3 regions of the Cytobacillus sp. Hz8 genome follow, and region 1 is predicted to be linked to each of the others. Evidence: riboswitches for the same ligand, from Rfam matches in the RefSeq annotation. Region 1 holds a riboswitch; each other region holds the start of a gene.
The links. A riboswitch is a leader RNA that binds a small molecule or an ion and turns the genes downstream of it on or off. The one in region 1 is predicted to bind thiamine pyrophosphate.
Positions count from the first base shown of each region.

Region 2: it holds a riboswitch for thiamine pyrophosphate, as region 1 does, so the genes downstream of both, thiW (energy coupling factor transporter S component ThiW) here and ACE38V_RS02480 (ABC transporter substrate-binding protein) in region 1, are expected to answer to the same signal.
Region 3: it holds a riboswitch for thiamine pyrophosphate, as region 1 does, so the genes downstream of both, thiT (energy-coupled thiamine transporter ThiT) here and ACE38V_RS02480 (ABC transporter substrate-binding protein) in region 1, are expected to answer to the same signal.

Region 1 is NZ_JBHKFI010000001.1:493,916-504,446, forward strand. It holds gene ACE38V_RS02425 (DUF2642 domain-containing protein) at 1-641, shown strand, start outside; gene ACE38V_RS02430 (diguanylate cyclase domain-containing protein) at 825-2,330, shown strand; gene ACE38V_RS02435 (hypothetical protein) at 2,560-2,859, shown strand; gene ytvI (sporulation integral membrane protein YtvI) at 3,053-4,084, shown strand; gene ACE38V_RS02445 (hypothetical protein) at 4,114-4,416, opposite strand; gene ACE38V_RS02450 (YjcZ family sporulation protein) at 4,862-4,966, shown strand; gene ACE38V_RS02455 (YjcZ family sporulation protein) at 4,990-5,124, shown strand; gene ACE38V_RS02460 (TatD family hydrolase) at 5,184-5,963, opposite strand; gene ACE38V_RS02465 (ABC transporter ATP-binding protein) at 5,953-6,708, opposite strand; gene ACE38V_RS02470 (ABC transporter permease) at 6,710-7,471, opposite strand; gene ACE38V_RS02475 (thiamine-binding protein) at 7,471-7,761, opposite strand; gene ACE38V_RS02480 (ABC transporter substrate-binding protein) at 7,774-8,769, opposite strand; TPP riboswitch at 8,840-8,952, opposite strand; gene ACE38V_RS02485 (nitroreductase family protein) at 9,122-9,754, shown strand; gene ACE38V_RS02490 (thermonuclease family protein) at 9,714-10,472, opposite strand.
Region 2 is NZ_JBHKFI010000012.1:27,353-37,883, reverse strand. It holds gene ACE38V_RS14925 (hypothetical protein) at 21-269, opposite strand; gene ACE38V_RS14920 (HD-GYP domain-containing protein) at 403-1,515, opposite strand; gene ACE38V_RS14915 (3-oxoacyl-ACP reductase) at 1,888-2,658, opposite strand; gene ACE38V_RS14910 (ABC transporter substrate-binding protein) at 2,671-3,672, opposite strand; gene ACE38V_RS14905 (ABC transporter permease) at 3,685-4,443, opposite strand; gene ACE38V_RS14900 (ABC transporter ATP-binding protein) at 4,440-5,183, opposite strand; gene ACE38V_RS14895 (acyl-CoA reductase) at 5,194-6,642, opposite strand; gene ACE38V_RS14890 (LuxE/PaaK family acyltransferase) at 6,639-7,724, opposite strand; gene thiW (energy coupling factor transporter S component ThiW) at 7,747-8,256, opposite strand; TPP riboswitch at 8,334-8,446, opposite strand; gene thiE (thiamine phosphate synthase) at 8,470-9,129, opposite strand; gene thiD (bifunctional hydroxymethylpyrimidine kinase/phosphomethylpyrimidine kinase) at 9,116-9,946, opposite strand; gene thiM (hydroxyethylthiazole kinase) at 9,970-10,531, opposite strand, start outside.
Region 3 is NZ_JBHKFI010000006.1:172,135-182,665, forward strand. It holds gene ACE38V_RS10145 (glycoside hydrolase family 65 protein) at 113-2,401, opposite strand; gene ACE38V_RS10150 (carbohydrate ABC transporter permease) at 2,583-3,416, opposite strand; gene ACE38V_RS10155 (ABC transporter permease subunit) at 3,432-4,646, opposite strand; gene ACE38V_RS10160 (extracellular solute-binding protein) at 4,799-6,061, opposite strand; gene ACE38V_RS10165 (AraC family transcriptional regulator) at 6,175-6,954, shown strand; gene ACE38V_RS10170 (DinB family protein) at 7,199-7,696, opposite strand; gene thiT (energy-coupled thiamine transporter ThiT) at 8,028-8,627, opposite strand; TPP riboswitch at 8,695-8,798, opposite strand; gene ACE38V_RS10180 (hypothetical protein) at 8,900-9,028, opposite strand; gene ACE38V_RS10185 (hypothetical protein) at 9,274-9,483, shown strand; gene ACE38V_RS10190 (alpha/beta hydrolase family protein) at 9,474-10,292, opposite strand; gene ACE38V_RS10195 (Fur-regulated basic protein FbpA) at 10,297-10,464, opposite strand.

The DNA.
Region 1 (10,531 bases):
GGATGGAAGTGGAAGTGGAGATTTCCGGAAGGACCTATTTCACTGGGATACTCATTGATATCGGGTTAGATATTCTCGTCTTATTTGATGGACAGAAATTCCTATATATTCCATTTCTTCATTTGCATAATATAAAAGAAAATAAAATAAAGGAGATTGCGGAGAAGCCGCCTGAAGCGGCACCGTTGCAATTTGAGAAGGAATCGATTTCTTATCGCAAAATATTAACAAATGCTAAAGGACAATTTATTGAAATATTTGTTACGGGGAATCGATCTATTCATGGATATATTACGAGCGTATTGAATGATTATATCGTGTTTTATTCCCCAGTTTACAAAAGAGTTCTTATTTCTATGCAGCATTTAAAATGGTTAACACCATATTTTAATCAGCTAACACCGTATACATTGAATACAGAAGAACTTCCAATCGTTCCTTCAACCCTTCCATTATCACGTTCTTTTGAGGATGAATTGAAAAAGTATAAAGATCAATTGCTTGTTTTTGACCTAGGTGATAATCCGGATAAAGTTGGCTTAATGAAGAATGTTTCCAATAATATTCTTGAACTTGTTCTTGCTGATGGCCAAACGGTCTATTGGAAGCTTTTGCATTTAAAAACGGTGAATTTTCCATAAAAATTTGACAGTTTCAAAGGAGATTCCTTTTTGATGGAATTTCTCCTTTTTTTTTATTTTCTTACTTCTTTTTACTAATATGTGGGTAACTTGGGAGATGATTTCACAAAATAGTAATAATCTTATTGACAATTTGTGTGTTAATATTTAATGTAAGTTTTTTTGTAAAGTGAGAGGGAATATATGCTGTTATATATCTTCAAGGATTTGACCATAAACTTAACAATATTTACTTCTGTTATTTTTTTAACTTGGCTCCCGTATCGCGATAAAATCCAAAATATTAATCAGCGTAACTATGAAATGATCTTGAAGGAAAAAATCATGATTGGCATTATATTTGCTATATTAGGAACATTTATTATGTTTTGCGGTATTAAATTGGATGGGGCATTGATAGATTTACGTCATTTAGCTATTGTTGTAAGTGCTATGTTTGGAGGATTGCCAGCTGCAATCATCACCGGGCTATTAATTGGAATAAATCGTTTTTTCTTTATTGATGGTTTTAATATCCCATCTTATATTGGATTATTGAATGCCATTAATATGGGGGTTATGAGTGGTTTCATCGTGACTCTTAGCAAAAAAAATAGCTGGTTATACATGAATTTATACTGCATTTTCAGCACAACTTTGGTACTTTTCCTATTAATTCATGATTATCATAATCTACTTCCCATCCTTGTTTCCTTTTGGTTTATATCGGCAGTAAGTGGGCTATTAATAAATAAGCTAATAAATTATATCAAGCACACGGTTCGTCTTCAAGAACAAATGAATGAGACTTTACAAGAATTGCAAGATATGAAATGCGCCCTTGATGAAGCTTCCATTGTCAGCATGACAAATAAATATGGTGTCATCACATATGTAAATGATAAATTTGTTGAAGTCTCTGGCTTTTCACGTTCGGAAATTATCGGGAACACGCATCGGATGTTTAATAGTGGGTATCATTCAAAAGAATTGTTTCAAGAATTGTGGGATACGATTCAGGCAGGTCGGATATGGAAGGGAGAGATAAGAAATCTATCAAAGGATGGTCATTTTTCATGGTTTGAGACAACTATTGTGCCTTTTATGAAGGATGGGAAAATCAAACAGTATGTAACAGTAAGAACGGATGTAACAGACCGGAAAAACTTAGTGTGGAGAATGAAGAATCTTACCAACCTTGATGGATTAACTGAAATAACCAATCGGCGTTATTTTGATTATAAAATTCAGAAAGAATGGAATCATTCACTTGAAGGTTATCCTCTTTCATTTATCCTTTTAGATATTGATCACTTTAAAGCATATAACGATACTTATGGACATATGGGCGGAGACGAGTGCTTAAGAAGAGTTGCGAAGAAATTAGTTGAGATAGCGAGTGCTGATTCATATACGGTATCTCGTTATGGTGGTGAAGAATTTGGGATCATCCTTCCATACACAAAAGAAGAGGAAGCAATTGTATTTGCTGAAAGGGTACGAAAAGGGATTGAGGCTTTAGCAATAGAACACTTAACCTCAAAAACATCTAATATTATTACAATTAGTCTTGGGGTAGCTACTATCATTCCAACGGAGCAAAATACGATTGAAGAGTTAATTCAACAAGCTGACGAGGCATTATATTTTGGGAAAAATAACGGTAGGAATCGTGTACATCTTTATAATCAATCACATATGTATGTATAACCCAAGAAAGTTCATATGATAAAAGAACATGATATGAATAATTAGGAAATAACTAGATGATGATCTCTATATTGAATAGAGGTCATTTTACTTTATTCGGGCAAATACCCATGCCATTATAAGATTTATGCATATTCTTTAGTGTGAAATAAAAATAAAATGACAAAGAGGAGGATTTGTAATGAATTCAAATATGCAGTATATGCCCGAATTTCCTCAGCCAGAATTAATGGACGGATCTATGGAAAGAAGACCGTTCGGCTTTGGCTTCGGAAGACCATTTGGTTTTGGGAGACCATTTGGCTTTGGCTTCGGAAGACCATTTGGTTTTGGGAGACCATTTGGCTTCGGCTTTGGAAGACCATTCGGCTTTGGGTTTGGAAGACCATTTGGTTTTGGGTTTGGCGGATGGGGATTACCATTAGGATTTTTAGGTGGATTAGCTGCCGGGTCTTTACTTGCTCCACCATATTATGGCTATGGGTACCCATACCCATACCCATACCCACCTTTTGGATACGGGTTTTAATTAGGTCATAAATTGAATAAGGCTAAGTCCATCTACTCATGGCTTAGCCTTTAAAAGAAGATAAATATAATATAAACATTTTACATAATATTCACGGTCTAACATAGTGTTTAATGATACAATAACAATAAGTGTATCTTATTAAACATATTTTTTTTATAATCGTAACGGAGAATCACAGAGGAGTATCATAATGTGGAAAAAAAGAATTATCATCTTGGCTTCAATTATCATTTTGTTTTTGCTCATTCCTTATGGATTACCTTTAATCTTTGCTCTGGCAACAGCAGTATTGCTTGAAGGTCTTGTTTCATGGTTTCAGAAGAGATTTAAGTTCAGTCGATTGCAGGCAGTAATTTCAGCCTTTCTATTTTATTTATTAATTTTAATTATACTTGGGTATAATCTGTTTGCTACCATCGTTAAGCAAATAGTTAATTTGTCACAAAATACACCGACATATGTTAATGATTTTTACGTGACAGCCATTTTACCACTTATCAAAATGTGGGAACAGTATTCACAAACTCTTCCAAAAGATGTGATTAAATCTACGGAGAAAACGATTGAAAATAGCGTCAATTCGTTAGACTCCTTCCTTCAAGGAATCCTCCAAGCAATGATTAACTTGATTACGGCTATTCCAGGATTTTTGATTGAGTTCCTCATTTATTTGGTTGCATTATTTCTAATTAGTCTTGAACTGCAAAAAATTAAGACAAATATCAAAAATCATTTAACGTTGGAGACCACGAAAAAAGTAACTTTAGTTATTCATCAATTAACTAAAGCTGGTGTAGGGTTCATAAAAGCGCAAATTATTTTCAGCCTTTTAACCTTCCTCTTGGCTTTTATCGGATTGACGATCCTGAAGGCACCACATGTTCTTCTATTTTCCCTTATCATTGTGGTCGTAGATATACTCCCTATATTAGGAACAGGCTCTGTGCTTGTGCCTTGGGGAATTGTCGCGATATTGCAGCAAAATGAACTGTTTGGGTTTGGTTTAATTGTTCTCTTTTTAATCATAACCGTTGTGAGAAGAATTATAGAGCCAAAGGTGTATGCCTCTAATCTCGGGATTTCTGCGCTTGCCTCATTAATTAGTCTCTATCTTGGTTTTAAAATTTTGGGTCTAATCGGATTATTTGTTGGACCTGCGATTGTTATTGTCTTTGAAACTTTAAGGAAGGCAAATATCATTTCTTCCAATTTTAAAATTTAGTAAAAAATAGGGCAGGAAATATCCTGACCCTATTTCCATTTTTTGTAAATTATTTTTCCACCTGTCAAATCGAGAGTATTTCGCTCACCTTTGTAAAGCAACTTCCCATCCTCATTAATTATCAAATTTTCATACGTATAAATATCCTTTCCATTCGGCATTTCGATAATTATTTTTCTTCCCAAATCTTTATTTGGCGTATCAATTTTGATTAAACTTTTTAAATAAAGATGAATAGAAAAGAATCCAATGATTAGGACACTAGTAAAAATAAATAGAGTCTTATAGAAAAGTAGTTTCTTTTTTTGAGAATGTCGATCATATCTATTCATTTTCTCTTTTATCCCCCTATAAATCCGTATTTCTTGATAAACATATGCGTAACCGGATAAAAAATTGCGAAAATATGTAAATTGTTAAAAATTAGATTGATAGAAAGGGTGTTTTCAGTCTTATAAAGTGAAACTTCCATCAGTGGGTGTTTTCGACGCACAGGACGTGCTAGTGCAGAAGTTGTGATTGACGTCGCGCTTTTAGTCTGCCATTCAACCCCCACTGATGGTTAGTTTAACTTATCGGACCTTTACGGACAGTTGATCTCCCACTTATCTTCTTCGTATCTCAGAATCTTTAAGTGGGAGTCTTACTGTCCGTTAAGAGTGGGATAAAAGCGGTCGAACGCCTATAGACTTTTCAGAAAAAATGTGTGTTTGTCTAATCGCACATATTAGGTGAATGGAATAGGATATAGGGAATTCAAATAAGGGAGGTATGAGCATGTCAGGCGCAGTTGGTTATAATGCAGGATTTGCTTTATTGGTAGTACTCTTTATTTTGTTGATTATTATCGGTGCTTCATGGGGATTTGGAGGATTTCATTAAGCGTAAATAGGGGGGGTTAATGTATGCCATTCGGATATGGATATGGTGGCTTCGGCGGCTGTGGATACGGTGGTTTCGGTTTCGGTGCAGCGTTTGCGTTAATCGTAGTGTTATTTATCCTTCTCATTATTGTAGGAGCAGCTTGCTTTACTTGGTAAGAAGGAATGAACGAAAGCAGGGAATTCCCTGCTTTTGTTTGTAATCAATAGGTACATATTTATTTAATCATGTAAAATTTTTTCGTCTGTGTGAGTATTTGTGAATAAATGATTTCTTCTGATTTATTTTTTAGTTCTGCTAATTTTTGAATGGATAGTTTCATCATCAAAGGATTTGTTCTTTTTCCATGAAAGGGACCCTCAAATGGCCATGGCCCATCTGTTTCGATAAATATTTGTTCTAATGGGTAAGCGAGAGCTAGTTGTTGAATTTCTTTTTCGTAAATGAGGTCTGGAGTATAGGATATATAATATCCATTTTTAATCATCCGCTCTACTGTCATTTGATCCCCTTTGAACCAATGAAAATGTGCTTTTTGTATGGAGTATTGTTCTAATAAGTCACACACAAGCGGCGCATCATCGTAGACAGCGTGAAGGATTATGGGCTTATCCCATACTTTTGCAAATTTAATAAATTCTTTCAATATTGAAATATATGGTTCCAATGGAAATGAGTTTGTTCCTTCTTTTAATCTTAAATAATATGGAAGGCCGACCTCGCCAACGGCAACCATATGATTAGAATGCTGGCTCATCCAATTCATTAAGGATGATAATTCCTCATCGGAAGGAAGAGGTTGCTCGGGATGATAGCCAAAAGCGGTATGTACCTTTGGATAAATATTTGATAAGGATAAGTTTCTTTTACAGGAACTGAGATCAGTTGAGACGGTGATTAACGCCTCAACTGATAACTCATGGTTAAGGATAAACTTGATTTCGTCATCTTGATATTGATCTAAATGAATGTGCGAATCAACCATTTTATTTTCCAACGGAAACACGATCCTTTGCGGTTAAAGTATAATAAATGGATTTTTTCCATTCAAGAAATTGTTCCTCAAGCAAAAGCGTTTCACTTCGAGGTCTCGTGTAGGGAACATCGAAAATACGCGCAATGCTCGCTGGTTTATTGGTTAATACCACAATCCGGTCGGATAAAAACAAGGCTTCTTCAATGCTATGGGTAACAAACAAAATCGTCTTTCGATTGCTTTCCCAAATAGATAAGAGCCATTTTTGCATTTCCAATTTTGTGAATTCATCTAATGCAGAGAAAGGTTCATCCAGAAGAATGACGGATTGTGGGCTAAGCAATGCTCGAATGAATGAGACTCTTTGCTTCATTCCCCCGGATAATTCATCGGGATAGGCTTTCAAATAATCTCCTAGACCTGCTTTTTGCAGCATCTCTATTGCCTTATCATGATCAATCTTACCTTTAATCTCCTGGCCTAGGGTAACATTTTTTAAAATGGTTCTCCATGGGAAAAGAGATGGTGTTTGAGGCATATAGCTTATCAAACCTCTCTTGCCATTAATCATTTCTTTATTCAGGGTTATGATGCCATTATCAGGGGTTAGGGTCCCTCCAATGAGATGGAGCAAAGTACTTTTTCCACTTCCTGATGGCCCTAAAACAGAGATAAATTCTCCTTCATTTACCGTTAAACTGAAATCTTTCAAAACGGGCTGCTGCTGAAATCCAAACGAAACCTTGTTTATGGATAAGATGCTCACTTTAATGCTCTCCTTTCCTCTGCCAACGAATCCATCTTCGTTCAAACAGGGTAATAATAGCGATAAAGAGAAGACTTAAAATCATAATAATAAAAATGGCTACAAAAACCTTTGCTGTTTGAAACGATGATGAAGCTAATGTCATATATACTCCAATTCCTGATTTTGCTCCGAGCCATTCGGAGATTACCGCACCCATGACGCTATATGTAGCAGAAATTTTCAGTCCCGAAAAAATCGCTGGAAGGGCAAAGGGAAACTCAAGCTTTTGAAACAATTGGAGCCGTTTTGCTCCTGCCATAATCATATATGATTTCAATTCAGGTGTGGTTTGCTTAAACCCATCTAATGCTGCGACAGTAATTGGAAAAAAACATACAAGAGTGATCACAATTAATTTTGGCAATAACCCAAATCCAAACCAAATAATAAGGAGAGGAGCAAGGACAATAATCGGCACATTTTGCGATAATATAAGCAAAGGATAGAAGGCTGATTCAAATGCAGGAATAAGATGAAGCAAGATAGCCGTTAAAAAACCAATCCCTGATCCAATCAATAATCCAAGCAATGATAATTTAATAGTAGACACTAAATGAGGAAGGAAGCTTGTCCAATCATTGATCCCTTCTAGAAATATGGCACTAGGTGATGGAAGCAGCCATCCTGGTACTTTTGCTAACCGAACCGCCAATTCCCAAATAATAAGAATAAGGAGGAGAACCATAAATGGTCTCCATCCTTTTCGAAGTAAACTCTTCATTATCGATATTTCTCCGTTAATTGATCCATTGTAATTCCCTCTGGTTGGTAAAGAATTTTTACTTGAGAAATCACGTTTGGACTTCCGATTTCAATCATACGTTGATTCATCTTCGTAATAATGGTAAAGAGCTGAGATAATTCTCCTTCCATGGTTGTTTCCAAAGGATGAACTTCATAGTTGACTCCTGAATCCTGAATGACTTTAATAGCTTCATCAACATATGGAATGACGTTTTCCCCGTTTTTTGTTTTTGGGATGATTTGAATACTTATAAGTGCATTTGCCATGTCTCTCGCTCCTTATTTTGGTAAAAATTCATTTGTGAAAGCTTTTTCTGAATCAAGCTTTTTCTCTAATAATCCATGATCATACATCCATGTTGCATAATTATCCCAAACCTCCTTGCTTTGATAGCCCCATTCCTTTGCATCATCTTGATATTTCGGAGAAAGCCATTCCTGACTTTTCTTTACAAGGTTTTCATTTAAATCAGGAGCTGCCTTAATTAAGATTTGCGCAGAGTCATCGGGATTCTTGATCGCATACTTATATCCTTTCGCTGCAGCTTTCATAAATGCTTTAACTGTTTCAGGTTTTTCCTTTATCATCTTTTCATTAGAGGTTAAAACAGGAGTGTAGTAATCTAACTTCTTAGAGTAATCTGTTAAATAAATCATGTTCAGTTTTTCGCCGCGAAGCTCTGATTCAATTCCTGTCCATCCATAATAAATCCATGCGAAATCAATATCTCTCTTAACTGCAGTAAAGAAATCGGTGTCCCCTATATTGATAATATCCACTTTCTTTACATCTGCATGTTCTTGTTCCATAAGTGAGGTGATGACGGACTTTTCAATAGGTGAACCCCAGCCACCGTATGTATGTCCTTCAAAATCTTTTGGGCTTTTAATATTTTTGGCAACAGGTGAAGCAAAACCAGATGTATTATGTTGAATGACAGCAGCAATCGATACTAAAGGAACTCCTTGAATCCTCGCTAGTGTAACACCTTCCTGATAACTCACTCCAAATTCAGCTTTACCAGAAGCGACTAATTGATCAGCACCAGCTTCTCCCGGTTGGATAATATCAACATCAAGTCCCTCTTGCTCGAAATATCCTTTAGCCTTTGCTACATAAAGACCTGTATGGTTCGTGTTTGGTGTCCAATCAAGAACGACAGTCACCTTTTTCAGTTCCTTTTTCTTTTCAGCTGATTTGTTTGACTGCTCTTTGCCGGTACATCCGCTTAATAATAGAAGAAGCGAAATGATGGCTAGACCTATTTTTTTCATGATAATCTTCCTTCCGTTAGTAAAAAATAAAAGCACCCAGGCAATGAACCTGGGCGCAAATAAATAAACATAAAATAACTGAATATGTTTCCTACGCTGGTCTCATCCAGATCAGGTTCAAAGGGTCTACATCTTATATGGATGTACTCTCAGCCAGCACAACTGGTTCCCCTAATATTCTTACCTATTCAATTAATTTCTATCTCATTATAGCAGATTTAATCCATTTGACTAGTAAGGATATGAATATTTGAAAGGAAAAGTCATTATTCTTGACGAATGATTATGGAAATAGTAAGATGCAACTGTACTTACTAAAAGTAAGCAGTTGACTAATAGGAGGTAAAAAAACATGACGACAGTAGCAAATAAAACTTTATCAGAAGTAATTAAAGAACGCCATTCTGTTAGAAAATATGATCCAGAGTTTATGATTTCAAAGGAAGAAATTGAAGCAATATTAAAAGAAGCAACACTTGCGCCATCATCCAGTAATCTTCAACCTTGGCGCTTTATCATTTTTCAAGACAAAAATATTAAAAAAGAACTAAAAGCCATTGCCTATAATCAAGAGCAAGTAGAGACATCCTCAGCTGTGATTGCAGTATTGGGGGATAAGGAAATGTATAAAAATGTAGAAAAGATCTATCATAGTGCATTTGAAGCAGGCTTTATGGATGAAGCCAATATGAACCGTTTGATTCAAAGTTCCAATAACACCTACCCAGCAGCTCCTGTTGAAGCACGCATAAATATTGCTTCTTTCGATGCCGGCTTAGTGACCATGCAGCTAACATTGATTGCTAAAGATAGAGGATATGATACAGTCATTATGGGTGGTTTTGACAAGAATCAATTTGTAGAAAAGTACAATGTAAATGAACGCTATTTTCCCATAGTTTTAATTGCTTTAGGAAAAGCTGCTCAAGATCCATTTAAATCAACTAGACTACCACTAGAAGACGTTGTTCTTGAATATAAATAATAATAACAAGGGAAGGCGCGGTATTTGCCTTCCCATTTCTATTTTGGTGCTCTAAAGCCGGCAGCTTCTGCTTCGTTTTTGGTACAAAACCATTTTCTGGTTTTGTTTGCTTATATGACGGAGAATCGGGGGTATGATAAATTTTTTCTCCACGCGAATTAATATTTCCTTTAATCTTGCATTTTTGATTAGGAATTTTTTCCTCGTTTTCTGCCTGTTTCTTTTCCTCAGTACGGTAATTTTCCAATGACCAAATTCCTATTTCTTTTTCTTGAGCCTTTTTTTGAATGGCCTTAAATTCATCGACGTATTTTGTATTTGATGCATATACAACGACTCGAGCTAATCCTTCTTCGAGCAGAGTTTCATTATACATTTTTCCATTGAGATAGACATAGGCTAATAATCTCCCATACTGATCACGTTCACTTACATCAAGCTCTAATTGAACCTGTTGATGTAGTAATGTTTTTTTTGTAAATGCAGATGCCTCTGGTCCAAATGGTTGTACTGGTTTAGTTGGATGCTTTGTCTCAGGAGTATCCACAAGAAGCATCCGAATTCGCTCTTCCTTTCCATTTGCAAGCTTTACATCTATCGTATCGCCATCAACGACATAAACGACTTTCCCTGTAAATCCTTTCGAGTCTGTTGCTTGTGAACATGCAACAAGCAGAATCAAGCATAAGAAAAACATCATTGTGATCTTTTTTTTCATTAGCAATAGTTCCTCCAATTCATGACTATGATATCAAGGATTTAATGAAATGGGGAGTT
Region 2 (10,531 bases), on a different contig from region 1:
ATGAGGGTTCATTGAGGTTTTTACATAGGTGCTGAGTAGAAATGTTCTTCTATAAAAGAAACAATTTCTGCATATTCATTGGAATGTGAAAAAAAATCAAATCGTTTATACTTCTCCTGTGCAGCATTCACACTGCCTTTAAGTACCTTATCTTTTGAAATTTCCTTTATAGTCGTCTCTCCTCTTAAAAGCTCCAGGGCCATTTTACGATTGTTTGCATCATTAGTAGAATGGTATAACTCGTACGCAATAAAGGATACTTTATCCATATTAGTCACCCCTTGGTATTTTTTTACTAATAGTTTATCACAGGGGAACATATATTCTCAAGTAGAATTTAGACTATTATCTGATATGAAAAATATAAGAGAGGAGAGAAAGCCAAGACCCGCTCTCCCTTAATTAAACATTCAAAAGTGCATCAGCTTCAACTATTTCTAGTATTAAATGTTTGGGATCTCCTAAATTGATCTCATACGGCTGGATGTCTTGATTTTCCTCGTCCTTGATAATCCTTATTTCAGGACGCCCAACCGCATTAAAATTATATTTAGTTACTATCGCAGTACGACCATCATTTAATTTTACCGTTAATCCAGGAGGATAGATGGCTATACACTCTTTAAATAACTGAACTTGTTTGCCCTCAAATTGAGTCTCATATCCCCCAAATAACACTTCAATTCCTTGGTGCGGTAACAAAGCCTGCCGATAGGATCGGGTACTTGTAACTGCATCAAACACATCAGCCACACTGATGATTCTGGCATATTTATGAATCTCTTCGCCCTTTAAACCCCTTGGATAACCAGCACCATCGATTCTTTCATGATGTTGTAATGCCCCATGAGAAACCGGTATCGGAATCTCATGAACCTGTTTGACAAGATCAAATCCAATCTCACAATGGGTCTTTATCAAAGCATATTCTTCATCTGTTAGTTTCCCAGGTTTGTTAATTATTTCCCTTGGAATATGCAGTTTTCCTAGATCATGAAGCATTGCTGCTAAACCAATTTCTTCAATTTTGGGTATTGGTAGGCCATTCTCAATGGCTAATTGGCAAGCATAAATTGAAACGTTAAGACTGTGTGTGTAGACATAATTTTCGTAGACCTTTGTTGTTGCCAATAAATTTAAGGCAGTTTGATTCTCATTTAAGCTATTTAATAAATCTCGAAAGACTTTTTGCATACTTCTTACGGCTCTTCCTGACTTCATCATCCCTTGGAAATTGGAGGAATTAGTATTTAATTCAATAATTGCATTTAAACCTTCTGTTATGACATTTTGAGCTTCTATCCGTAATTCTTCTGGAATTGATTCAACAATTTCAATCCCTTCCGATAATTCATCTTCAATATGTATGGTAAATATATGAAATTGCTTCAATCTTTCTATTAAACTATTGGTTAAATATGTCCCTTGTGCCAATAGTACAGCCCCATTTTCATTATAAATCGATTTTCCCAGTTTCACACCAGCTGGGCATTGATCTAGCTTTACTAATCTCATAACATTATTTCACCTCTTAACCTAATAAGCCACAAATCCTTGTATAGATAAATTCATCATACTATATTTTTCCTAGTAAAAATATCTCTACTAAACTTTCATATTATTCATATAATTTCCATCCTATAAAACAAAACAGGACGAGTTTCTCATAATGCTTTTCGAAACCCGTCCTACCTCTAACTTTTTTAATTCTACATCTATTCTCTACTGTATATACTAGGTTTTCATATCCTTTTTCTACTGTCTCTTCAAGAGTTGTAGCTTCTTCTTGTAATTCCAAAACATGTGAAGCCCGATTTTAACCTGTTAGCGAATGGAACCCATCATAATCAGGAATTGATCTGAAATTGTTCAATTAACAACATAGTACTAACGCATAACAAGACCACCATCAACAATCAAGGTCTGACCGGTAATAAACTGACTCCAGTCTGAGGCCAGGAAAAGAACCGGACCTACAATATCCTCCGGTTGAGCAATTCTTCTTAGCGGAGTTTGTGAGATAATCAATTCTTTCACCTCTTCTTTTGTTTCCCTGCTCGCATCAGTTGGATACACTAACCCAGGAGCAACACAATTCACCCGAATCCCAAGTGGACCTAATTCCATAGCAAGGTTACGGCTAAAGCCAATTAACGCAGATTTTGCTGTTGTATAATCATGGTATGGAATGATTGGATTTTCGACTAGATTGGTTGCGATATTCACAATGCTCCCACTCATTTGTTTATTCATTAATGATGTGACCCTTTGACAAATATAATAGGTCGATCTTAATGCCCCGTCGATTTGCTCTTGATAATCCTTCCATGTGAGCTCCGTAAACCTTTTTCGCTTTTCCGGGTTAAACAAATATGGTTTAAAGGCATTATTGACCACAACATCTAATGAGCCAGCCTCAAGCTCTATTTCCTCTATTAGTCTATCAACCTCTAATTCCTTCGTAACATCACATTGAATCGCCCATGCATCTCCCCCAAGATTGATACAATCGGTTACAACCCTATCTGCAGCCTCTTCATTTTGAAGATAGTTCACAATGACCATGGCTCCTTCACTTGCGAATCCTTTGGCAATTGCTGCACCAATTCCTCTGCTTGAGCCTGTCACAAGAACTTTTTTTTGATTAAATTTCCCCAAAGATTCCACCCCCTAATTTGGTGTTGGCAGAAATTCATCTGTTACTGCATTCTTCATATTAATCTTCTTTTGAATTAAACCTAATTCCATATACGTGTCAGCACCCTTTTGTAAAAGCAAAGAATCAAGTGCTCCTAATCCTTCTTTCTTCGTTACATCTGAAATACTTGATTCATTCCGAATTTGAATGATTTCTAAATTCCGTTTTTCATCCTTTCCATCAATAGCATATTGCTTCGCAAGCTTTGCTGCTTCCTCAGGCTGTTGGATCATCCATTCAGCACTTTTTTGGTAAGCTTCGATAAATTTCTTAAGTAGTTTCTTTTTCTCATTATAGGTTTTTTCGGTCACGACAAAGACATCACTTGGAAGATTTAAATAGTCTTTTACATTAAGTACATTGACCATTCCTAATCCTTTTTCCCTTGCTGTCACAAGACCCGTATCGGTTGCAGCAGTTGCATCCACCTGCCCCTGCATGAGTGGAGCAAAATTCAAAAGACCTGTTTCAACGATTTTGACATCTTTTTCTGAAAGTCCTACTTGATTGAGAAGCACAAGCAGATTTTGTCTTGTCCCACTAGTAAGACTGTATACCCCAATTCTTTTTCCCTTTAAGTCCTCCGGTCTCGTGATATGATTCTTTTTTAACGAAACAATATTAAAGACATTTTGTGGATAAATATTATAGATAATCTTTAATTTTGCCCCTTGATTCATGGCGAAATACACGGACCCAGGATCGGTAAAGGCAATATCCGCCTTCCCAGAGAGAATATTCTTGATTGCATCTCCTCCACCTTCTCCTGGAATCAAATCAATCGTAAGTCCCCTATCCTGGAAAAAATGCTTTTTCTCATCAACTAACAGATTCGTTTGCTCAGATATTGGCTGGCTCCAGTTTGCCACTATTACCTTTTTGAGCTCCTTTTGTTGAGAAACATTCTTAGATGAACATGATGCTAAAAACAATAAGAGTATAACAGCTATAGGCAAAATTCCTTTATATTTCATTGCATTTACTCCCTACTTTCTTTTATGATGATCTCGCTTATATCGAAATAATCTTTTCTCTATTAAATAAACAAACTGATAAATAATAATCCCTAACATCGTCACTAAAATTAAAATGGAAAACATCATCGGTGTATCCATCATCCCTTGGGAGGCGATAATCATGGCACCTAAACCCTCACTGCCACCAATAAATTCGCCAACCACAGCTCCAACAACCGCGAGAATCGCAGCAACACGAAATCCAGCCATGATACTGGGCAAACCTGATGGAATTTTTAAGTGAAAAAGCATTTGCCAGCGGCTAGCACCAAGGACCCGAAATAGTTCAATTTTTTGCGAATCCGTGTATTGGATAGCCGTAACTGTATTTTCCATCAATGGGAAAAAACAGATTAACGCCGTAATGACAATCTTTGATTGGATCCCAAATCCAAACCAAAGGATAAATAATGGGGCTAATGCAAGCTTTGGTACGGCCTGACTGGCAATGACATATGGAGAAAGGATCTTGCGGACTATGGCCGCCTCCCCCATCCAAACGCCTATGATAATTCCTAAAATGCTTCCAATCAGCAGACCAATTCCAATCTCAAGGCTGGTGTGAATAATATGTGGCATATAATAGCCGCTTTTTAATCCATCATAAAGGGTTGTGATGATGGTTGATGGTGCAGGAAGGACAAGCTCAGATATCCCCCTTGCCATCTCCTCCCATATAAAAAGAATGATGACGAATAAGAAACAAGAGAATAAAGAGGTCTTTTTCATCTATTTTCCCCACTTATGACGTTGCGAATTTTTAAGCACATCTCATTAAAGTTTTGAGTGTATCTGATTTTAGGGTTTCGTCTGTCTTGCATGTTGATGGCTAAATCTAAAATGATTCTCCCTGCCTCCATCACTGCTAATCGGTCCGATAAATAAACGGCTTCCGAAATATCATGAGTCACAAACAATACGGTCATTTGATTTTGATCACATATTCTCCGTAAATCCTCTTGAAGCTCCTCCCTCGTAATTGCATCTAATGCCGCAAAAGGCTCATCTAAAAATAGCAACGAAGGAGTTTGAATGAGTGCTCTTGCAATGGATACTCGACTTTGCTGGCCACCTGAAAGCATCATTGGATATTTCTGCATAGTAGAAGCTAATCCCATTCCTTCTAAGAGGGACTCTGCCTTTTCTCTATCTTCCTTCATCACTTTTCTTTTAAGAGAGACGGGTAGAAGCACATTTTCCAAGACGGTTTTCCATTCTAATAAAGTGGGGGATTGAAAAACAAAACCAATATGGTTAGAAGGCTTCATTCTTTCCCTCTGAAGCTGAATGGTTCCTTTGTTGGGAACTAGTAAACCTGCAGCAAGTTTTAATAGTGTTGTTTTTCCACAGCCGCTTTTTCCTAGTAAACTATGAAATTTCCCCTTTTCAAGTTCAAAATTAATTTCATCAACAATTAGATGATTTTGATCATAGCTAAATGAAACATCCTGTAAGGACAAAAAGCTCATGTTTCTCCTCCTATTCGTGATATGAAGCCAAATCATCTGCAAGCAGTTTGGCTGATGATTCAATATCCACCATTTGCACGAGATCCAGTAGATTAAAACGGCCATCATGATGCCAGCCTGATTCAGGGGAAGTCATTTCACCTATTGCAGTAACTCTAGTTACACCAGCTTTTCCTAACTCTTGTGCCCATTGAAATAGTTCATTTGGCGTCGCTGCTATTCCCACTGTCTGCAAAAAGCTGTGGTATGGTTGAATGCTTGCCGCAATGTCATCGATATCATCAAAGGTTATCACCTTAACGACCCGATTTAAACAAGTCGGAGAGAATGGGGCATCTTCTTCATACACCACCATCCAGCGACCATCATGTGCCGACAACAATTCTTTATTATTGTTTGAATAGATTGAGATTTCTTCTTGATTTCTCCACTCATTTACCTCCATCACTTCCTCAAAAGATAACCCCCTTCTTGGAAATCGTTTCTCAAAGCTTTCAAGCTCGTGTGCCAGATATTTAGCAAATTCCGAAGGTGCAATCTTGCCGCCTTTTTGAACATAATAGATTTGCGGTGAATAGCAGCCCTGCTGGTCGAATTGGATCATATCGAATGCAGCCTGATGAGCTAATTTCCATACTTTCCGTGTATCTAATGTCGAATTCCCTATGACTCCAAAGCTGATCTTATGTCCAAAAGCTAGGAAACGGGTAGTGTGAGGAGCCCTTTTACGCAAGGATTCTAATGAGTGATTCCCTCCGTAACCAACCACCACATCTGAAGAGGGCAAAATCACCTTTTCTCGTTCTTCATCTCCGCCCTTCCACCAAACAATGGCCAAAGTATCCGCCAATCGCGGGCATATATCAACCAATATTTGCGCAAACCAACCCGCAAATAAGGGCTCAGAGCTCGAAACCTTTCCTATATTCCCCCCCTTCACAAGTAGTCCAGAAATCAAACTCCATAATGGAAGGGCTGGAACATTTCCTGCCCAAACATGGAAAATCAAATCGGGGCCCATCGCTTTTGAATATCCACCCTTAATGCGGGGCTGAAAATCATCTAAAACAAGCGGGTTATCAAAGTCCTCAATAACAAAACGCTGAAGCTCAGGTTTACGAAACTTTTTCAAAAATCTTGTTAGCCCGAGCCGAATCATTTCAGCGTCATATCCTGTCACAATTGGCAGTAATTCTTCCGCCATCCTTCTATATGGTGAATTTCGATCAAGCATAGTCTCAATTGCACGATCAATGATGGAAATGATTTCTGTAACAGTCATTGATTTTAATACGGTGGCACTCGCTTTTTTGACTGTGGCAATGACCTTCTCCAACTGCCTTTGAGATAGAAGAGGAATCTCAAATTCAACCTTTCCCAATCTTCCCTCAAAGGACAGAATTTTCAACTCAAAGCTTTCTTCCCCGATGTTCGGAAGATATCCTATTCTTTCTCTCATATTTTTTGCCCAATGGACGCATGAATAAATTCCTCAGCCGTTATCGAACAGCCCTTAGCCTCTGTTCCTTGTACTCTCCCTAAAAGATGAAAACCATCTTTGACCTTCACTCCTAAATCCTCCGTCATAATCGTCGTCACAGAGTTAAAGTTAGCCAAGTCACAATGAACAATGACCCCTTTCTCTCCTTCTGACATTTCTTCTCCAGTCAAAGGATGAATGATTCTTGTTCGCAGCCAATGCGGGCCAAATTTGACTGCAGGGACCTGTTCATTTCCAGAATCATATAATTGTGAGCTTAATTCCGTCATTCCGTACATGTTGATACAATCTTTTCTTGAGACACCCAAGAATCTTGTTAATTCATGATAAAATTCAGCAAGCTCTAATTCCTTTGACTGGTTTTTAAACCCGCCAGTATCTAAAATTCTGCTTCCAGCAGGTAATTGAAATTGAAGCTTGCGTTTATCAAATTCAGCAAATAAATGAACAAAGCTAAAAGTTGCCCCTAATAAAGAATAAGGCTCACCTGTACGCTCCGCATTCTCTAATTCCTTTACAAGCAGATCAAACTTAATGCCATTTTCGTCCATTAAATATTGGCTATCCTTTGTCCCAAACTCATCCTTAGCAAGAGCCAGATAACGAGCTAGTGAGGAATTGGGCAATTCCGCTTCTGAAGGAAATAATATTCCCATGCGAATCCTTTCAATCCCTTTCATAAGGCATTTTTTAAAATTGGTTTTCATCGAAAGATCCCAGATTTGTAAAGTGGGATGATAATGTTTCCCTTTTACACCGCTTGTTGTTCCACTTGTCATAAAATATCGCTCGGACTCCTCTTTTGGCGTACAGGTAAGCGGTACCTCTTTAAAGGCCTGAATCGGAACAGACGGAATGTCCTTCCACGATTTCACTGTTCTAATGGTTTTTCCTTTTTGAACACAAAATTTTCGAAAGGGAAGATTGTTGGAATACTGATAAGCAAATATATGTAATGCCACTTGATTAAAAGCCTCATCCGAAATGGATTCAGCCTTCAAAATCACCTCTAATTGATTGATTAATTTCTCCTGCTGCATGATTCATACTCCTTTCAATTCGTCATTTCACGGGTTTTCCTTTTGGCTGAAAAATGGCTACCTTTTTCTTTACAAAGATGGAAAGAATCATCGCTCCCAAAAAAGCACCAACAATCGAACTAAAAATAAATAACGGAATAAAGCCAAATAAAGCTGCTTTTTGACCAAGTAATAAAACAGAAATGGGATAAGAAAGCATGGCCCCAAGAATTCCTGTTCCAAATACCTCACCACAAAACGCCATAAACAGTTTTTGGGTTCTCTTATATAAAAGGGACGCAAGCAATGCCCCAACCATACTTCCTGGAAAAGCAAAAATAGAACCCGTCCCCATCAGATTTCTCAAAATTGAGATACATAAGGCTTGGCTCACCGCATAATAAGGTCCTAATAAAACGGCTGACAATACATTGATAAAATGCTGAACTGGAAATACTTTTGTAAATCCAATCGGTATATAAAAGAGATTACTTGACAATGTACCTATAGCAATGAACATTGCGGTTACTGTCATTTTGTAAGTTTTCCTCATAAAAAAATCCCCATTGCTTTACTCGCACTGAAGGGATGACCTGATTAACATGCATGACCAATCGACATGATAAAATGAATCGGATAAATTCACTTTCCTACGCTGGTACGAACCAGATCAGGTGCAAGGGTTTAAGATCTAAATGAACTATTCTCAGCCAAGTTTTCCCCTGGCTCCCCCAGTGCTCATATTTAAATTTTCAAATCTCTAAAATCATAAATCGGCTTCGACGTTTTTCCTTATAGCTTTAGCCACTTCCTTTGGAGAATGGGCCTCGCTAATGGCCGTGATGACAGAAACCCCATCAGCCCCTGCCTTTATTACAGCCCCTGCATTATTTTCCGTAATTCCACCAATTCCCACAATTGGAATCGTTATTCCCCAATTGCGAAATTGCTCAATTAAAGTGGTTCCCTTTGGAGTCTTTGCATCCGCCTTCGTTTTAGTTGGAAAAATCGGTCCCATTCCAAAATAATCAGCTCCCCCTTCGATTGCCTTGATGGCTTCTTCAAAGCTATGAACAGATACGCCAATGATTTTATTACCAACCCTCTTTCTTACAGACTCAATGGATTCATCCTCTTGCCCGATATGAACCCCGTCTGCACCAAGTGCTATCGCCAATTCAATATCATCATTCACAATAAATGGAATATGGTGTTCTCGACAGATTTGCTGTAGCTCTTTTGCAAGCTGGTATTTTTTACTTCCCGTGAAAGCTCCAATTCCTTTTTCCCTGTATTGGAAAAAGGTAATTCCTCCTTCAATCGCCGCCTTTAAAACCTCTGCAGGACGATGCTTACAATTAGGACTTCCTAATATCAAATAAACCTTTAATGCCTCTCTTAGCTCAAACTCATCATTTAACCTCATGATTCATTACCACCCTTTGATGATGCTGCTTTTTTCGGTAAGCCCAATGATTCGTTGGACCATGCCCCTGACCAATAAACAGCTGATCCTCAATGGCTGCTTGTATAAAGTCCTTCGCTGTTGCCACTGCTTTATGAACGTTTGCCCCTTTGGCTAACTCTGCCGTAATCGCTGCTGAAAAGGTACAACCTGTGCCATGGGTATTTTTGGTTCGCATTCTTTTACTCGTAAATGTCATGACATCTTGCCCATCAAACAATAGGTCCTCCGCTTTCTCTTGATTTTCTTCATGACCACCTTTTATCACGACATTTTTTGCTCCCAAAGCATGCAGTTTTTTTGCCGCAGTTAATTTTTCTTCATATGTATGGATCGACATATTCGTTAAAACCTCTGCCTCTGGAATGTTAGGAGTAATTACGTATGCAAGTGGCAACAAATATTGCTTTAATGCCGTCACTGCTTCTCGTTGCAGGAGCGATGCCCCTCCTTTTGCGATCATGACCGGGTCGACCACCACTTTCTCCCAATGATATTGCTCTATTTTATTTGAAACGGCTTGAATGATCTCTGCATTAAAGAGCATTCCTGTTTTTAAGGCATCTGTTCCCATGTCCTCTCCAATAGATTCTATTTGCTGATTGACAGCTTCATGGCTTAACGGATAAACGGCTTGAACCCCTAAGGTGTTTTGGGCCGTTACAGCAGTAATAGTACTCATCCCATACACCTCCAGCTCTTGAAAAGTTTTTAAATCGGCTTGAATCCCTGCACCGCCTCCGCTATCTGATCCTGCTATTGTTAATGCTTTCCTCATTATCCGCTCGCCCTTTCCACTAATTAAATCCTTTTATATGAACCAAATTGCTCCACATCTTCAGGAGAAACAAGTGCCAGTTGGTTAATAAATTCAATTTGAAAGCTCCCTGGTCCCTGATTTGCAATCTTTTCTGCAGCCTTTTCAGCAGCAATTCCATAGAAAACTAGTGCCGATAAGGCAGCTAATATGGAATCCTTCTCGACTCCAGAAAACGCCCCAATAACAGAGCTTAAGAGGCATCCCGTTCCTGTCACTTTTGTTAAAAGCGGATGTCCATTAGTCACTAGATAGGTCGTTTCTCCATCTGTTATCACATCCTCTTTTCCTGTTATAACGACAGTTGTTTTCAAGCTTCGTGCTGTCGCCTTAGCCAATCCAACAATATCTCCCTTTTGTTCTCCGGCATCCACACCCTTGATCTCCCAATTTTCTCCATAAACGTGAGCAATCTCTGCAGCATTTCCTCGTAAGATGGTTAGTTTCACTTCACTTATTATTTTTCTTGCCATCTCGGTCCGAAAAGAAGTGGCACCAGCCCCAACTGGATCTAAGATCACCGGAATCCCGCACTCTTTTGCTGCC
Region 3 (10,531 bases), on a different contig from region 1:
TCTTTTTACAAAAAACACCACGTATTCCAGCTATATTAATGCATACTTCCATCTTCCCATCTTCCCATCAAAAAAGGATAGACCTAAGCTTAAGGTTTATCCTTTTTATCTTTTATTTTCTCAGCAAAATTTCAGTCGTTTGATTTTTCCTTAGAAGATAGTCTGCTTCATACACTTTAATCGCTAAAAAATCCCCTTCTTCAAGATTAAATGAGATGCGATCCTTTTTAATGGTTACCTGAACAAGAGAATCATCGAACTGAATTGGAAATGAGTAAGTCTCCCATTTTTCAGGGATAGAAGGTTGAAACGATATTCCTGTTTCTTTTATTCGAAGTCCTGCAAAACCGAATACAATTGCCATCCATGCTCCGCCCATATTTGCCATATGAAGGCCATCCTTCGTGTTTCCATGAGTATTATCTAAATCTAACCTTGCCGTCTCAATAAAATAATGATAAGCCTTTTCATAATATCCACACTTACAAGCCATGATGCTAAAAATGCAAGAAGAAAGGGAGGAATCATGAGTGGTGATTTTCTCATAATAATCAAATGATCGCTTCATCACTTCTAAATTCTGTTCATCCTCCAGAAGAAAATGAGCCAATACGGTATCCGCTTGTTTGCAAACTTGATAACGGTACAAAGTTAGCGGATGATAATGGAGCAAAAGTGGGTATTGATCCTCTCTCGTATGTTCAAAATCCCATACTGCTTTTTGCAGAAATGAATCATCTTGAGGATTAATGCCATATTCTTCATTATAAGGCAAATACATATCACGTGCGGCATTTTCCCATTCTAAAGTCTCTTCATCGCTAATCCCCATTTTTTGCTGCAAATGAACATATTGCTTGGGAGCATGATCCTTTAAGTACCAATAGGCTTTGGCCGCAAAGGTTAAATTATGCTTCGCCATGACATTCGTATAATAATTATTATTAACGAGGCAGGTGTATTCATCCGGTCCCGTCACCATATCAATCTTAAAGAATCCGTGATCGTAATGGCCAACTTCTGTCCAAAGTCTAGCCGTTTCCATTAAAAGTTCTGCCCCATAATTGGTTAGAAATTCCTCATCATGAGTTGCAAAATAATACTGAATATAGCTATAAGCAATATCCGCACTAATATGGTATTGAGCGGTACCTGATGGATGATAGGAAGAGCATTCTGAACCGGATATCGTCCTCCAAGGGAATAAAGCCCCTTTTTGATGCCCCATTTCTTTTGCCCGTAATTTTGCTGTATCCAAAATGGAGTAGCGATAAAGGAGTAATTGTTTCGCGAGTTCAGGTTTTGTTAAAAGAAACACAGGAACCATAAAAATTTCTGTATCCCAGAAATAATGGCCTTCATACCCTTCACCAGATAACCCTTTCGCTGCAATATTAGAGTGGTGATCCCGTCCGGTAGATTGAAGCAAATGATACAAATTGAAGCGAATTCCTTCTTGGAGCTTAAGATCTCCTTCGATTTGTACATCTGCATGGTGCCAAAAATCAGACAGATATTTTGCTTGCTCATGAAGAGCTTCTTGAAAGGATTGATGATTTTGTAATTCAATCGCTCTCATAATTGGATCTTGACCATGACGCAATGTATCCGTATAAATACTTCTTTTTGTAAAAGTCGTTGCACGTTTTAAATCAAAACAAAAGATAGATTCAATCTCTTTTTCATTTTTCTTATGTTCGATTTTGGCCTGGCTACTGATGTCATATGTTACAGCGCACGCAGCTTTTAGATTGGATGCTAAAGTCTTCACTTCTACAGCGACGATTTCCTGTTCCATTCTTGTTTCCGTAACGTTCAATCTTTTCGCATGTCCAGATGCTACTCTTGGATCTGACAAATCGATAAAATTTGAAACATCCCCATTTACTGTTGAGCGAATTTTCACTTTTCCTTTATAGTTTACTGGTTCAATGATAATTTCTTGAATAAACTGTTCAAGCCTTGTGAACGATGCAAGACGTTTGAAATTAAGCTTCACTTCTTTTCCTGAAGGAGAGCGCCAGTGGATGATCCTTTCGGAGAACCCTTTATCTAGATGAAGGACTCGTTCATAAGAAATAACCTCGCCTGAATTTTGAAAAAGAGAGAACCATTCCTCGATTCCATCATGAACGATTGCAATTTCGATGGTTTGTGAATCAATGATATTTAATAATTTTTGCTGTGTATCAGGGAATCCATGATGCTTTTCAGCATAAGGAATTTCCACAATATCATAAAAAGCATTAATATATGTGCCTCGAATCGTTTTAGAAACTTGCTTATACCCTTCTTCAAAATTTCCTCTAACTCCCAAATACCCATTTCCAGTAAAAAATAAACTTTCTTCAATCAAGAGGTTATCTAAATTTAAATTACTTGACCTTATTTTCCATGACATAACAGGACACCTCTTTACTTCTCTTAGTTGTGTATCAAATCAATTTTTGAATCCAACATTTTCTCTCTGTAACGAAAACGTTTACGTTGATAAAAAGGTAACTTAAAAAATATGAATTAAGGAGCAATCGGACATGTGCCGATTGCCCATACTTTTGGTGCTGAAACTTTAATCGAAAAAACTATTCCTTTACACCACCAGTGGTAAGCCCAGAAACGATTTGCTTTTGAAAGAACAAAACGATTATCAAAGTTGGTATCGTCACAATCGCTGTCGCAGCGGATACCTCACCCCAAAGAATTTCAAATTGGGTTCGCAAAAATGAAATCCCTACTGGTACTGTATGATACTCTTGGTCTGGGTTCATGGTAATCGTTAATAAAAATTCATTCCACGCAGCGATAAAGGTAATAATGGCTGTCGTAAAAACACCTGGTGCTGCCAGCGGAAAAATAACTTTATAAAGAATTTGCAGCGAAGTGGCTCCATCTATCCGTGCCGACTCCTCTAATGCAAGTGGTATCTGATTAAAATGCGTTACCAAAATCCAAACAGCCATTGGCAATGTAATCGTTGAGAACGGTAATACAATCGCATAGCTATTTAGCCAATGCAAGTGTAAAAATAAATTGTACACAGGACCAGTTATTATCATTTGTGGGAACATGGATACTGCTAAAATCAATCCCAATAATATATTCTTACCTTTAAACTCAAAACGCGAGATTGCATAAGCTGTGAATGTCGCTACGATAATCACATAGACTGTTGTGGTCGTTGCAACAATTAAGCTGTTCTTAACCGCATTTAAAATCCCTTTATCAAAAAGTACGATGATATAGTTTTTTAAAGTTGGAGCATGTGGGATCACACGGAATGCTCCATCTCCAAAGATTTCTCCTGATGTTTTAAAGGAGGTAATAAATATCCAAAAAAACGGGAAAACCATCGCAAATAAGTAGACAATGACAAAAATTGCAAATGTAATCCAAAGCTTTCGTTTTGCCGATTTCATCCTACTACCCCTCCTTTAGCTCTTTTCCATTAAGTTTGTTCCAAGGACTTTGACGAATATAATCGCGATGATGGCAACGCATACGAACATTAGCATAACGATGACGGAACCGTAACCAAAGTTTGTTTGGGCAAACATGACCTTGTATGTGTAAATCGATAAGGTCTCGGTTGCTCCTCCAGGTCCACCACCAGTTAAAACGTAAATTAAGTCAAAAACGCGGAATGCATCCAAGGTCCGGAACAATAATGCGACTAGTATAGAAGGTTTAAGGAGTGGTAAAGTAACTCGGAAGAAGGATTGAATTTTACCTGCTCCGTCAATCGAAGCTGCCTCATAAAGGGCAGGTGATATATTCTGTAGTCCGGCAAGCAGCAATAAAGCCATATATGGAGTGGTCTTCCAAACATCGGCTAGTATGGTTGACATCATCGCACCATGTGCTGAGAGTAGAAGTTCCCTAGAATCTTTTACAATCCCAAGATTTTCAAAGAACATGGCGATAACCCCGCTGTTTCCATCGTATAAATAGCTCCACATTAATGCGGCAACCGCTGTCGGTATGGCCCATGGAATTAAAGAGGTTGTTCGAATTAATCCGCGTCCAAACATTGCTTTGTTCAAAATCAAAGCAAGACCAAGGCCAAGAACAAACTCTAGAAATACGGATACAACCGTGAAGAGAATCGTATTCCAAAAGGCAGTTCCTATTCTCTCATCGGTTAATGCTTTCTTATATCCATCTAAACCAATAAAATTGGAAGGAATGATGCTATGCTGAAAGTCATCAATTAATTCAGGTAAATCCTTTTTATGAATAAGTTCATATTTCTCATTTAATACTTTCACGAGAGCGGAGGAATCTTTATACAGTTTCTCCACTTCTGCTCTCTGCTTTTTGCTGATTGTAATGACTTTTTTCTCTTTGCTGTATTGTTTAGCCACGTCATCAACTCGGGTCACCATATCAGCAATTTTTTCTTTATCAGTTGGATCCGAAATCTTGTTTTCTTCCTCATTTAAAAACATTGAAACATATAATGATGTTTCATTGAATAAATCTACATTAAATCGCTCTTTCACATACAAGCCTGCTTTTTGCTGATCATTAAGCTGATAGTCAAAAAATGTATAGGCGAATGATTGAACAACTGGCCATAAGGAAAAGACTCCTAATAAAACCAAAAGCGGTACAAGAAATAGAAATCCCTTAAATCCAAGCTTTTTCATAATATTCATCCTTTCTTGGAGAGAGATGAACATGACAATTTTCTCTATGCTACATGATGATTCTCAAAAGAAAATCGCAGTCTATGATGTAAAGAGGCTCTAATTCGATACATTAGAGCCTCCACTTATCTCCAAACCTATTCTCACTCTTGTTATTCCGCTTTTGTTGCCTCTTCAATCTTTTTAGCAACATCTTCTAAGCCAGTACCAGAGCTTAAATATTTGTGAGCATTAACTTGGATCGTATCAGAGACTTTTGAATAATCAGGTGATACTGGACGGGCGATTGTTTCTTTAAGAGCATTTTGGAATCCTGTATAGCCTAACATTGCATTAGCTGCTTTTACTTCATCATTTGTTAAGAGAGCATTGTAACCAGGTAAATATCCACCTTGAGTAGACATAATTTTTTGTCCTTCTTCACCAGCAGCAAATTTGATGAATTCCCAAGCTCCTTCTGCATTTTTAGAAGCCTTGTTGATGCTTAGTAACCAACCACCAACTGCACCGCCATTTGGAAGTGGAGCAATGCCTACATTATCAACAGAAACCGTTACGCCATCTTCTTTTCCTTTAATACGTCCAAAGGCATATGGCCAGTTACGGGCAAACACGGCTTTTCCTTGTTCAAATGCAGTATGAGTTTCTCCTTCCATATAGTTTAAGATGTTCTTAGGTGTGAATTTCGCGGTTGCAAATTTACGCATCATTTCAAGTCCACCAGTTACATCTTTATAGGAGTTAGTGAACTCAGTAAGGTTAACCGTCAAGCCTTCATATTGTTTTGATTGATAAGCAAATCCAATATTGGTATTGTTTTTGCCGGTATATTTTTGAGCCATTGCATATAAGTCATCATAAGTATAATCTCCGCTTTCAAGTTTTGCTGCATCTTCCTTGCTAACGATGTCTTTGCGGAAATATAATAGACCTAAGTCAGGGAAGAATGGAAGCGTATATTGTTTACCTTTATAGTTTCCTGAGGCCATAGACCCAGCATTATAATCTTCTTTTTGCAATGAATCTTTTTGCATGTTGACATCAATTGGACTTAAATAGCCTGCACCTGCAAATTCACCAGCCCAGACAACATCAAGTGACATGACATCATATTCACTGGAACCGCTGGATAAAGAGTTTAATAGCTGATCATGCATTTGTGCAGAGTCATTGGTCATTTCAACCCATTTAACATCATATTTTTTGTTTTCTTTATTAAATTGATCAATTAATGCTTTTGTAGCAGGAGTATTATCATTTTGAGCTGCAAATTTTAAAACAATTTGTTCTGAAGTCTTTGTATCTTTTGAACTGGTGTCTTTCGATTTGTCACTACCCGAGTCACTGTTACATCCGACTAAGGCTAAACTAGAAACTAATGATAGCGCTATCAATTTTGTTTTAAAACTTTTCATTTTTAGTTCCTCCCTTTTTATAACATGTCTTTATTTTAATGGTAAAATAATGACAGTTATATTAAAAATATTAAGTTTTTATTAATTATTTTATATAAATGAGGTCATTTTTTATGAAAACGATTGATTCAAGTCATCATAAAAGCATGATAAAGAAATTTTTGGAAATCAGAACCGCCAATCAAAATAATTTCTACTTTCATCCTTCCTTTACATTAGAACAGAAATTATTAAATAGCATTTCCAAGGGTGAACAAGAGGAAGCAGAACGGGTACTAAGAGAAATCAATAATTTAGAGCGTCCCGTTCTTGCAAAAGATACAAGAAGGTCTTTAAAAAATTCCCTTATCTGCTCTTGCACTTTATTTACAAGGGCAATCATCTATGGCGGAGTCGATCCTGAAACGGCATTCAATTTAAGCGATGCTTTTATACAGAAAATCGAGGAAACCGATATTCTCAATGAGATTAGAGAGCTTGAATACAATATGCTCTATACTTTTATTAAAACCTTAAAAAATGAACAAAAAACCACCTATCAATATGTTGTAAATAAGGCAATTTCATTTATTCATCATGAAATTTTGAATGATCTTTCATTAGAGAAGATCGCTTCCCACTTAAAAATACACCCAAGTTATTTGTCACAAGTTTTTAAAAATGAAGTGGGTCTAAGTGTGACAGAATATATAAATAAAAAACGAATTGAAGATTCAAAATATTTTTTAATTCTTGATTCCTTACCTATTTCTGATATCGCAAACCTTTTTAAATTTTGTAATCAAAGCTATTATACCTCCTTATTTAAAAAGTACTGTGGAATCACACCAAAGCAGTATCGAGTGCAATATAGCGACACCGCCAATTCAACTGGTACTTTCCTATATAAATAGATCATAAGAATCAAAACCATCGTGAACTGGTGGTTTTGGTTTTTAGTCAGAGAATGCAATATCAATATATTGTCTGATCTTATAGAAAGGCTCTTTACGTAAACTTTGATGCTTTTGGTATAATATAGTTCAATAACTATAATCTTTGGGAAAACAGCGAATAGAAAAATTAACGTATGCGTTTTCAAACAAACTCATCCTATAATTTAGCAAAAATATTCATCGTACAAGATTTTCTCTTGATTTACTTAAGCTGATTAATTTTCTGCTTGATTTCTTCAATTTGTCTTATATGCCGTTGCTCGTGATAGCCGATAAATTCAACCACTTGCTTTAAGTTTAGCTGTCCAAAGGCAGGGTGTGGAATCGCTTTTTGTTTAAGGGACGATTCATCCGCATTACGAACCACTTCTATCAAAGCCTGGCGTGACTTTGATAATTTATTCACGACCTCTTCAAATGAATAAAATCGATCTTTAGGCTCAAGAAAAGACGGAGCCTTTAATTTTTTCTTTCTAATCACAGTTAAATGAACAGGCTTGTCTTCCACAGTAACTAATGAGCCGCCTTCAAGCTGATCTTTTATCGATCTTGTCATGACCCGCTCTAATAAAAATAAATGCATGAAGATCTGAGCTATACTCCAGTCCTCCACTTCCACCTTTACATTAAACTCCTGGTCGGTTAATCCCTGTATGCTAAGCAATAATTCTTCTCTCACATTCTGGATCTTTTCTATCATATACAACCACCTCCAAAATAGCCTTTCGTATAAATGTATGCAGGTTAAATTGATTTTTTCTTAATAAAAAAGAACCAGACTAACATTTATAGGTTTCAGGAAGAAATAATATTTACTCTGTTGTGGTTTGAAAAATGAAATCCAGTAATGTTTTTGCTATATTTCACAGCATTTTTTCCTTGCGCGCAAAAATATTCAATTGGGTACTTGAGGAGTAAACCTATATCATAAAAAAAATAATCTCCCTTGAGACAGTATCAACCAAAGAAAAAACACACGAATACAAAAAAGCCACTTCCCCAAATAATAGAGGAAGTGGCTTTGACTCACTTTATGACGCATGGCGATTAGATGTTTCTATTGGAAGTGCCTTTCTAATAAAAAGTCTTGAAGCAGAAGGAACAAGAATCACAAGGATAATAGAACAAAAAATTGCTGCACCAAGACCTGTTCCACCATTAACAATAAATGAGTACCATACTGGATTCATGCCTTTTGGCGCATATTGACCCCAGTAAATAAAACCAGCAAGAAAATGCCAAAAGTAACGAGCATAGCTGCCGACAAATGTCGCCGCAATCACATAGAGAACGAGGCGCTTTTTATCTTGATTGCGAATCGCATTTTGAATTGGCAGATAAAATAAACCGGCTGCCCCAATACAGGCAAATGCAATAAAATATTCAATAATCAGCTGCAAGGCTGAAAGCGGCTGAACATCCCCAACGGCAATTTGCAGTAATCCCCACAAAAACCCTGATAGAAAGCTAACCTTCACGCCCCAGCGAAAGGCGATGATCAGTATCGGCACCATTGCAAATGAAATGGATACAGCTGGTGTCAATTTAATAGATGGTAATAAATCGAGAATGAGTGCAAACGCTGCGAAAAAGGCTGCTTCAATCATGGCAATCAAGCTCAATTTCTTCATAAAAAATCTCCCCTTTTTGTTTTCAACGAAACCTCAAGGGGAGAATAATCTGCAAAACAAATAAACAAATGCAAACAATCCACATCCCTGCGCTAGCATTATCTAACAGGTTCATAGGGTCTGAACAGTCAAGCCGTTCACTCTCAGCAATTCGCTCCCCTTGTGGTTACGTTATTATGTTAATAAATACATTATATACCAACGCAAATTCATTTAAAAGGATAAATTTTAGGTTTCATGGTTTCAGCCAATCCATAAATAAAAGATCTTAATTACCAATCTTGAGTTTTTTCTAACAATTGATCAATTTCAAAGGTCAACAACATACCGTGAATATTTTCATCTTCTAAATCCATTGTCGACTCTAATAGTTTATCAATATCCGTATTGATTATTTCCATTATTATTTCCCCATCTCTTAAAACAAGTTTTTCAATCTATGATTTCACTTTGATTATAGAAACTATCTGACGATTATATAATATACTTCGAGCTTCTCTATATCTTTTTTGGGGGTTCACTTAATAATGAGGAAAACATCAGGTCAAGAGTTGCGTTTAGTATAAGTCAATATCGATACTAAAACTTCTCATTTGCAAATGATTCCTTTATAATAAAAGAAAAAATGGAAATAGGGGGTCATCTCATGGCTAAATCACAAGCAAAGAAGCTAAGAGCCAAACTGGTTCGAGAAGGGAAAAGAAATCCGGCTGACAACCGCAGTCCTTTTGTTTACACAGATATGCGAACAAGGAAAACTAAAACGAAAAAAGATTATTTATATCAAAAAAAACACAAGAATCATCTAACGGATAACGTAAAAGATGGTTCTTGTGTTTTTTATTGTTATGGTTGAATGTTGCGAAAGGAATTTGTTGCAATCTGTTGCTGCCTAGATAACCATTCTTTTGTAATATGAAGGAGTTCAACAAAATGTCCCCCATCAGAAAAAATATGGTTAGCCCCTTTTATCTCTTTTCTAATAACGGTTCCTTTCTCTCTATTTAAAAAGGATTGCTCGTATTTGGCACAGTAAGTAACAGGAATTTCCTCATCTGCCGTTCCATGAATAAGCAAAACATTTCCACTATATCCCTTTAGCTCAAAAAGGGGATGATATTTCTTCAATGATTGAAAATAGGAGTTTGTAAAATCATATCCTAAATAATTAATTTTATCCTTTGTTTCTAATGAGTCAACGTTCTTTTTCCCAATAATTAGTTCAATATCTTCAAAAGGTTGGCCTACTGCAGACCAAAGAATAAGATTTCTAATATTATTATCATGAATTGCCGTTAATAGCGCAGTTGCGCCGCCCAAGCTATGCCCTAATAGTGTTATATTGTCTTGTTCAATAAATGAAAGCGCACGTGCATATTGAATCACTGCTTGAGTTTGCTCAATCATCCCCGAAAGTCCGATTCCACCGTAAATTCCTGTGCTTTCCCCACATCCTGCATAATCAAAGCGAATTACAATGAACCCATCACGAACTAGCTCGTCTGCAGTCTTGACAAATAATCGATTCACACCAATTCGACTTCCAATAAAGCCATGACAGATAATAATCAGTGGATACCGTAGAAATGGGTTAAAATCATTTGGAAAATCCATCGATGCCATTAATTCTTCTTTTTCCCATTGAACATGAAAATGTTTACTCATTCACTTATTCCCCTTTTTGTATTTGAATAAATTTCTCCTTAAGTTTAATTTCATGATACACACTCTCTAAATCAGACAATGAAAGCTCAAATAGGTGTCGGTTTCCCTTTTTGTAAACACCTGATAGAAGGAGTTCGTGTATCAGCTGATCTTTTCGTTGTAATTCTTCCAACGTCCTTCTTCCTCCTTTATTCCGATTAATCCTATATGTTTAATGATTTAGAAGGTATAAAAAAACC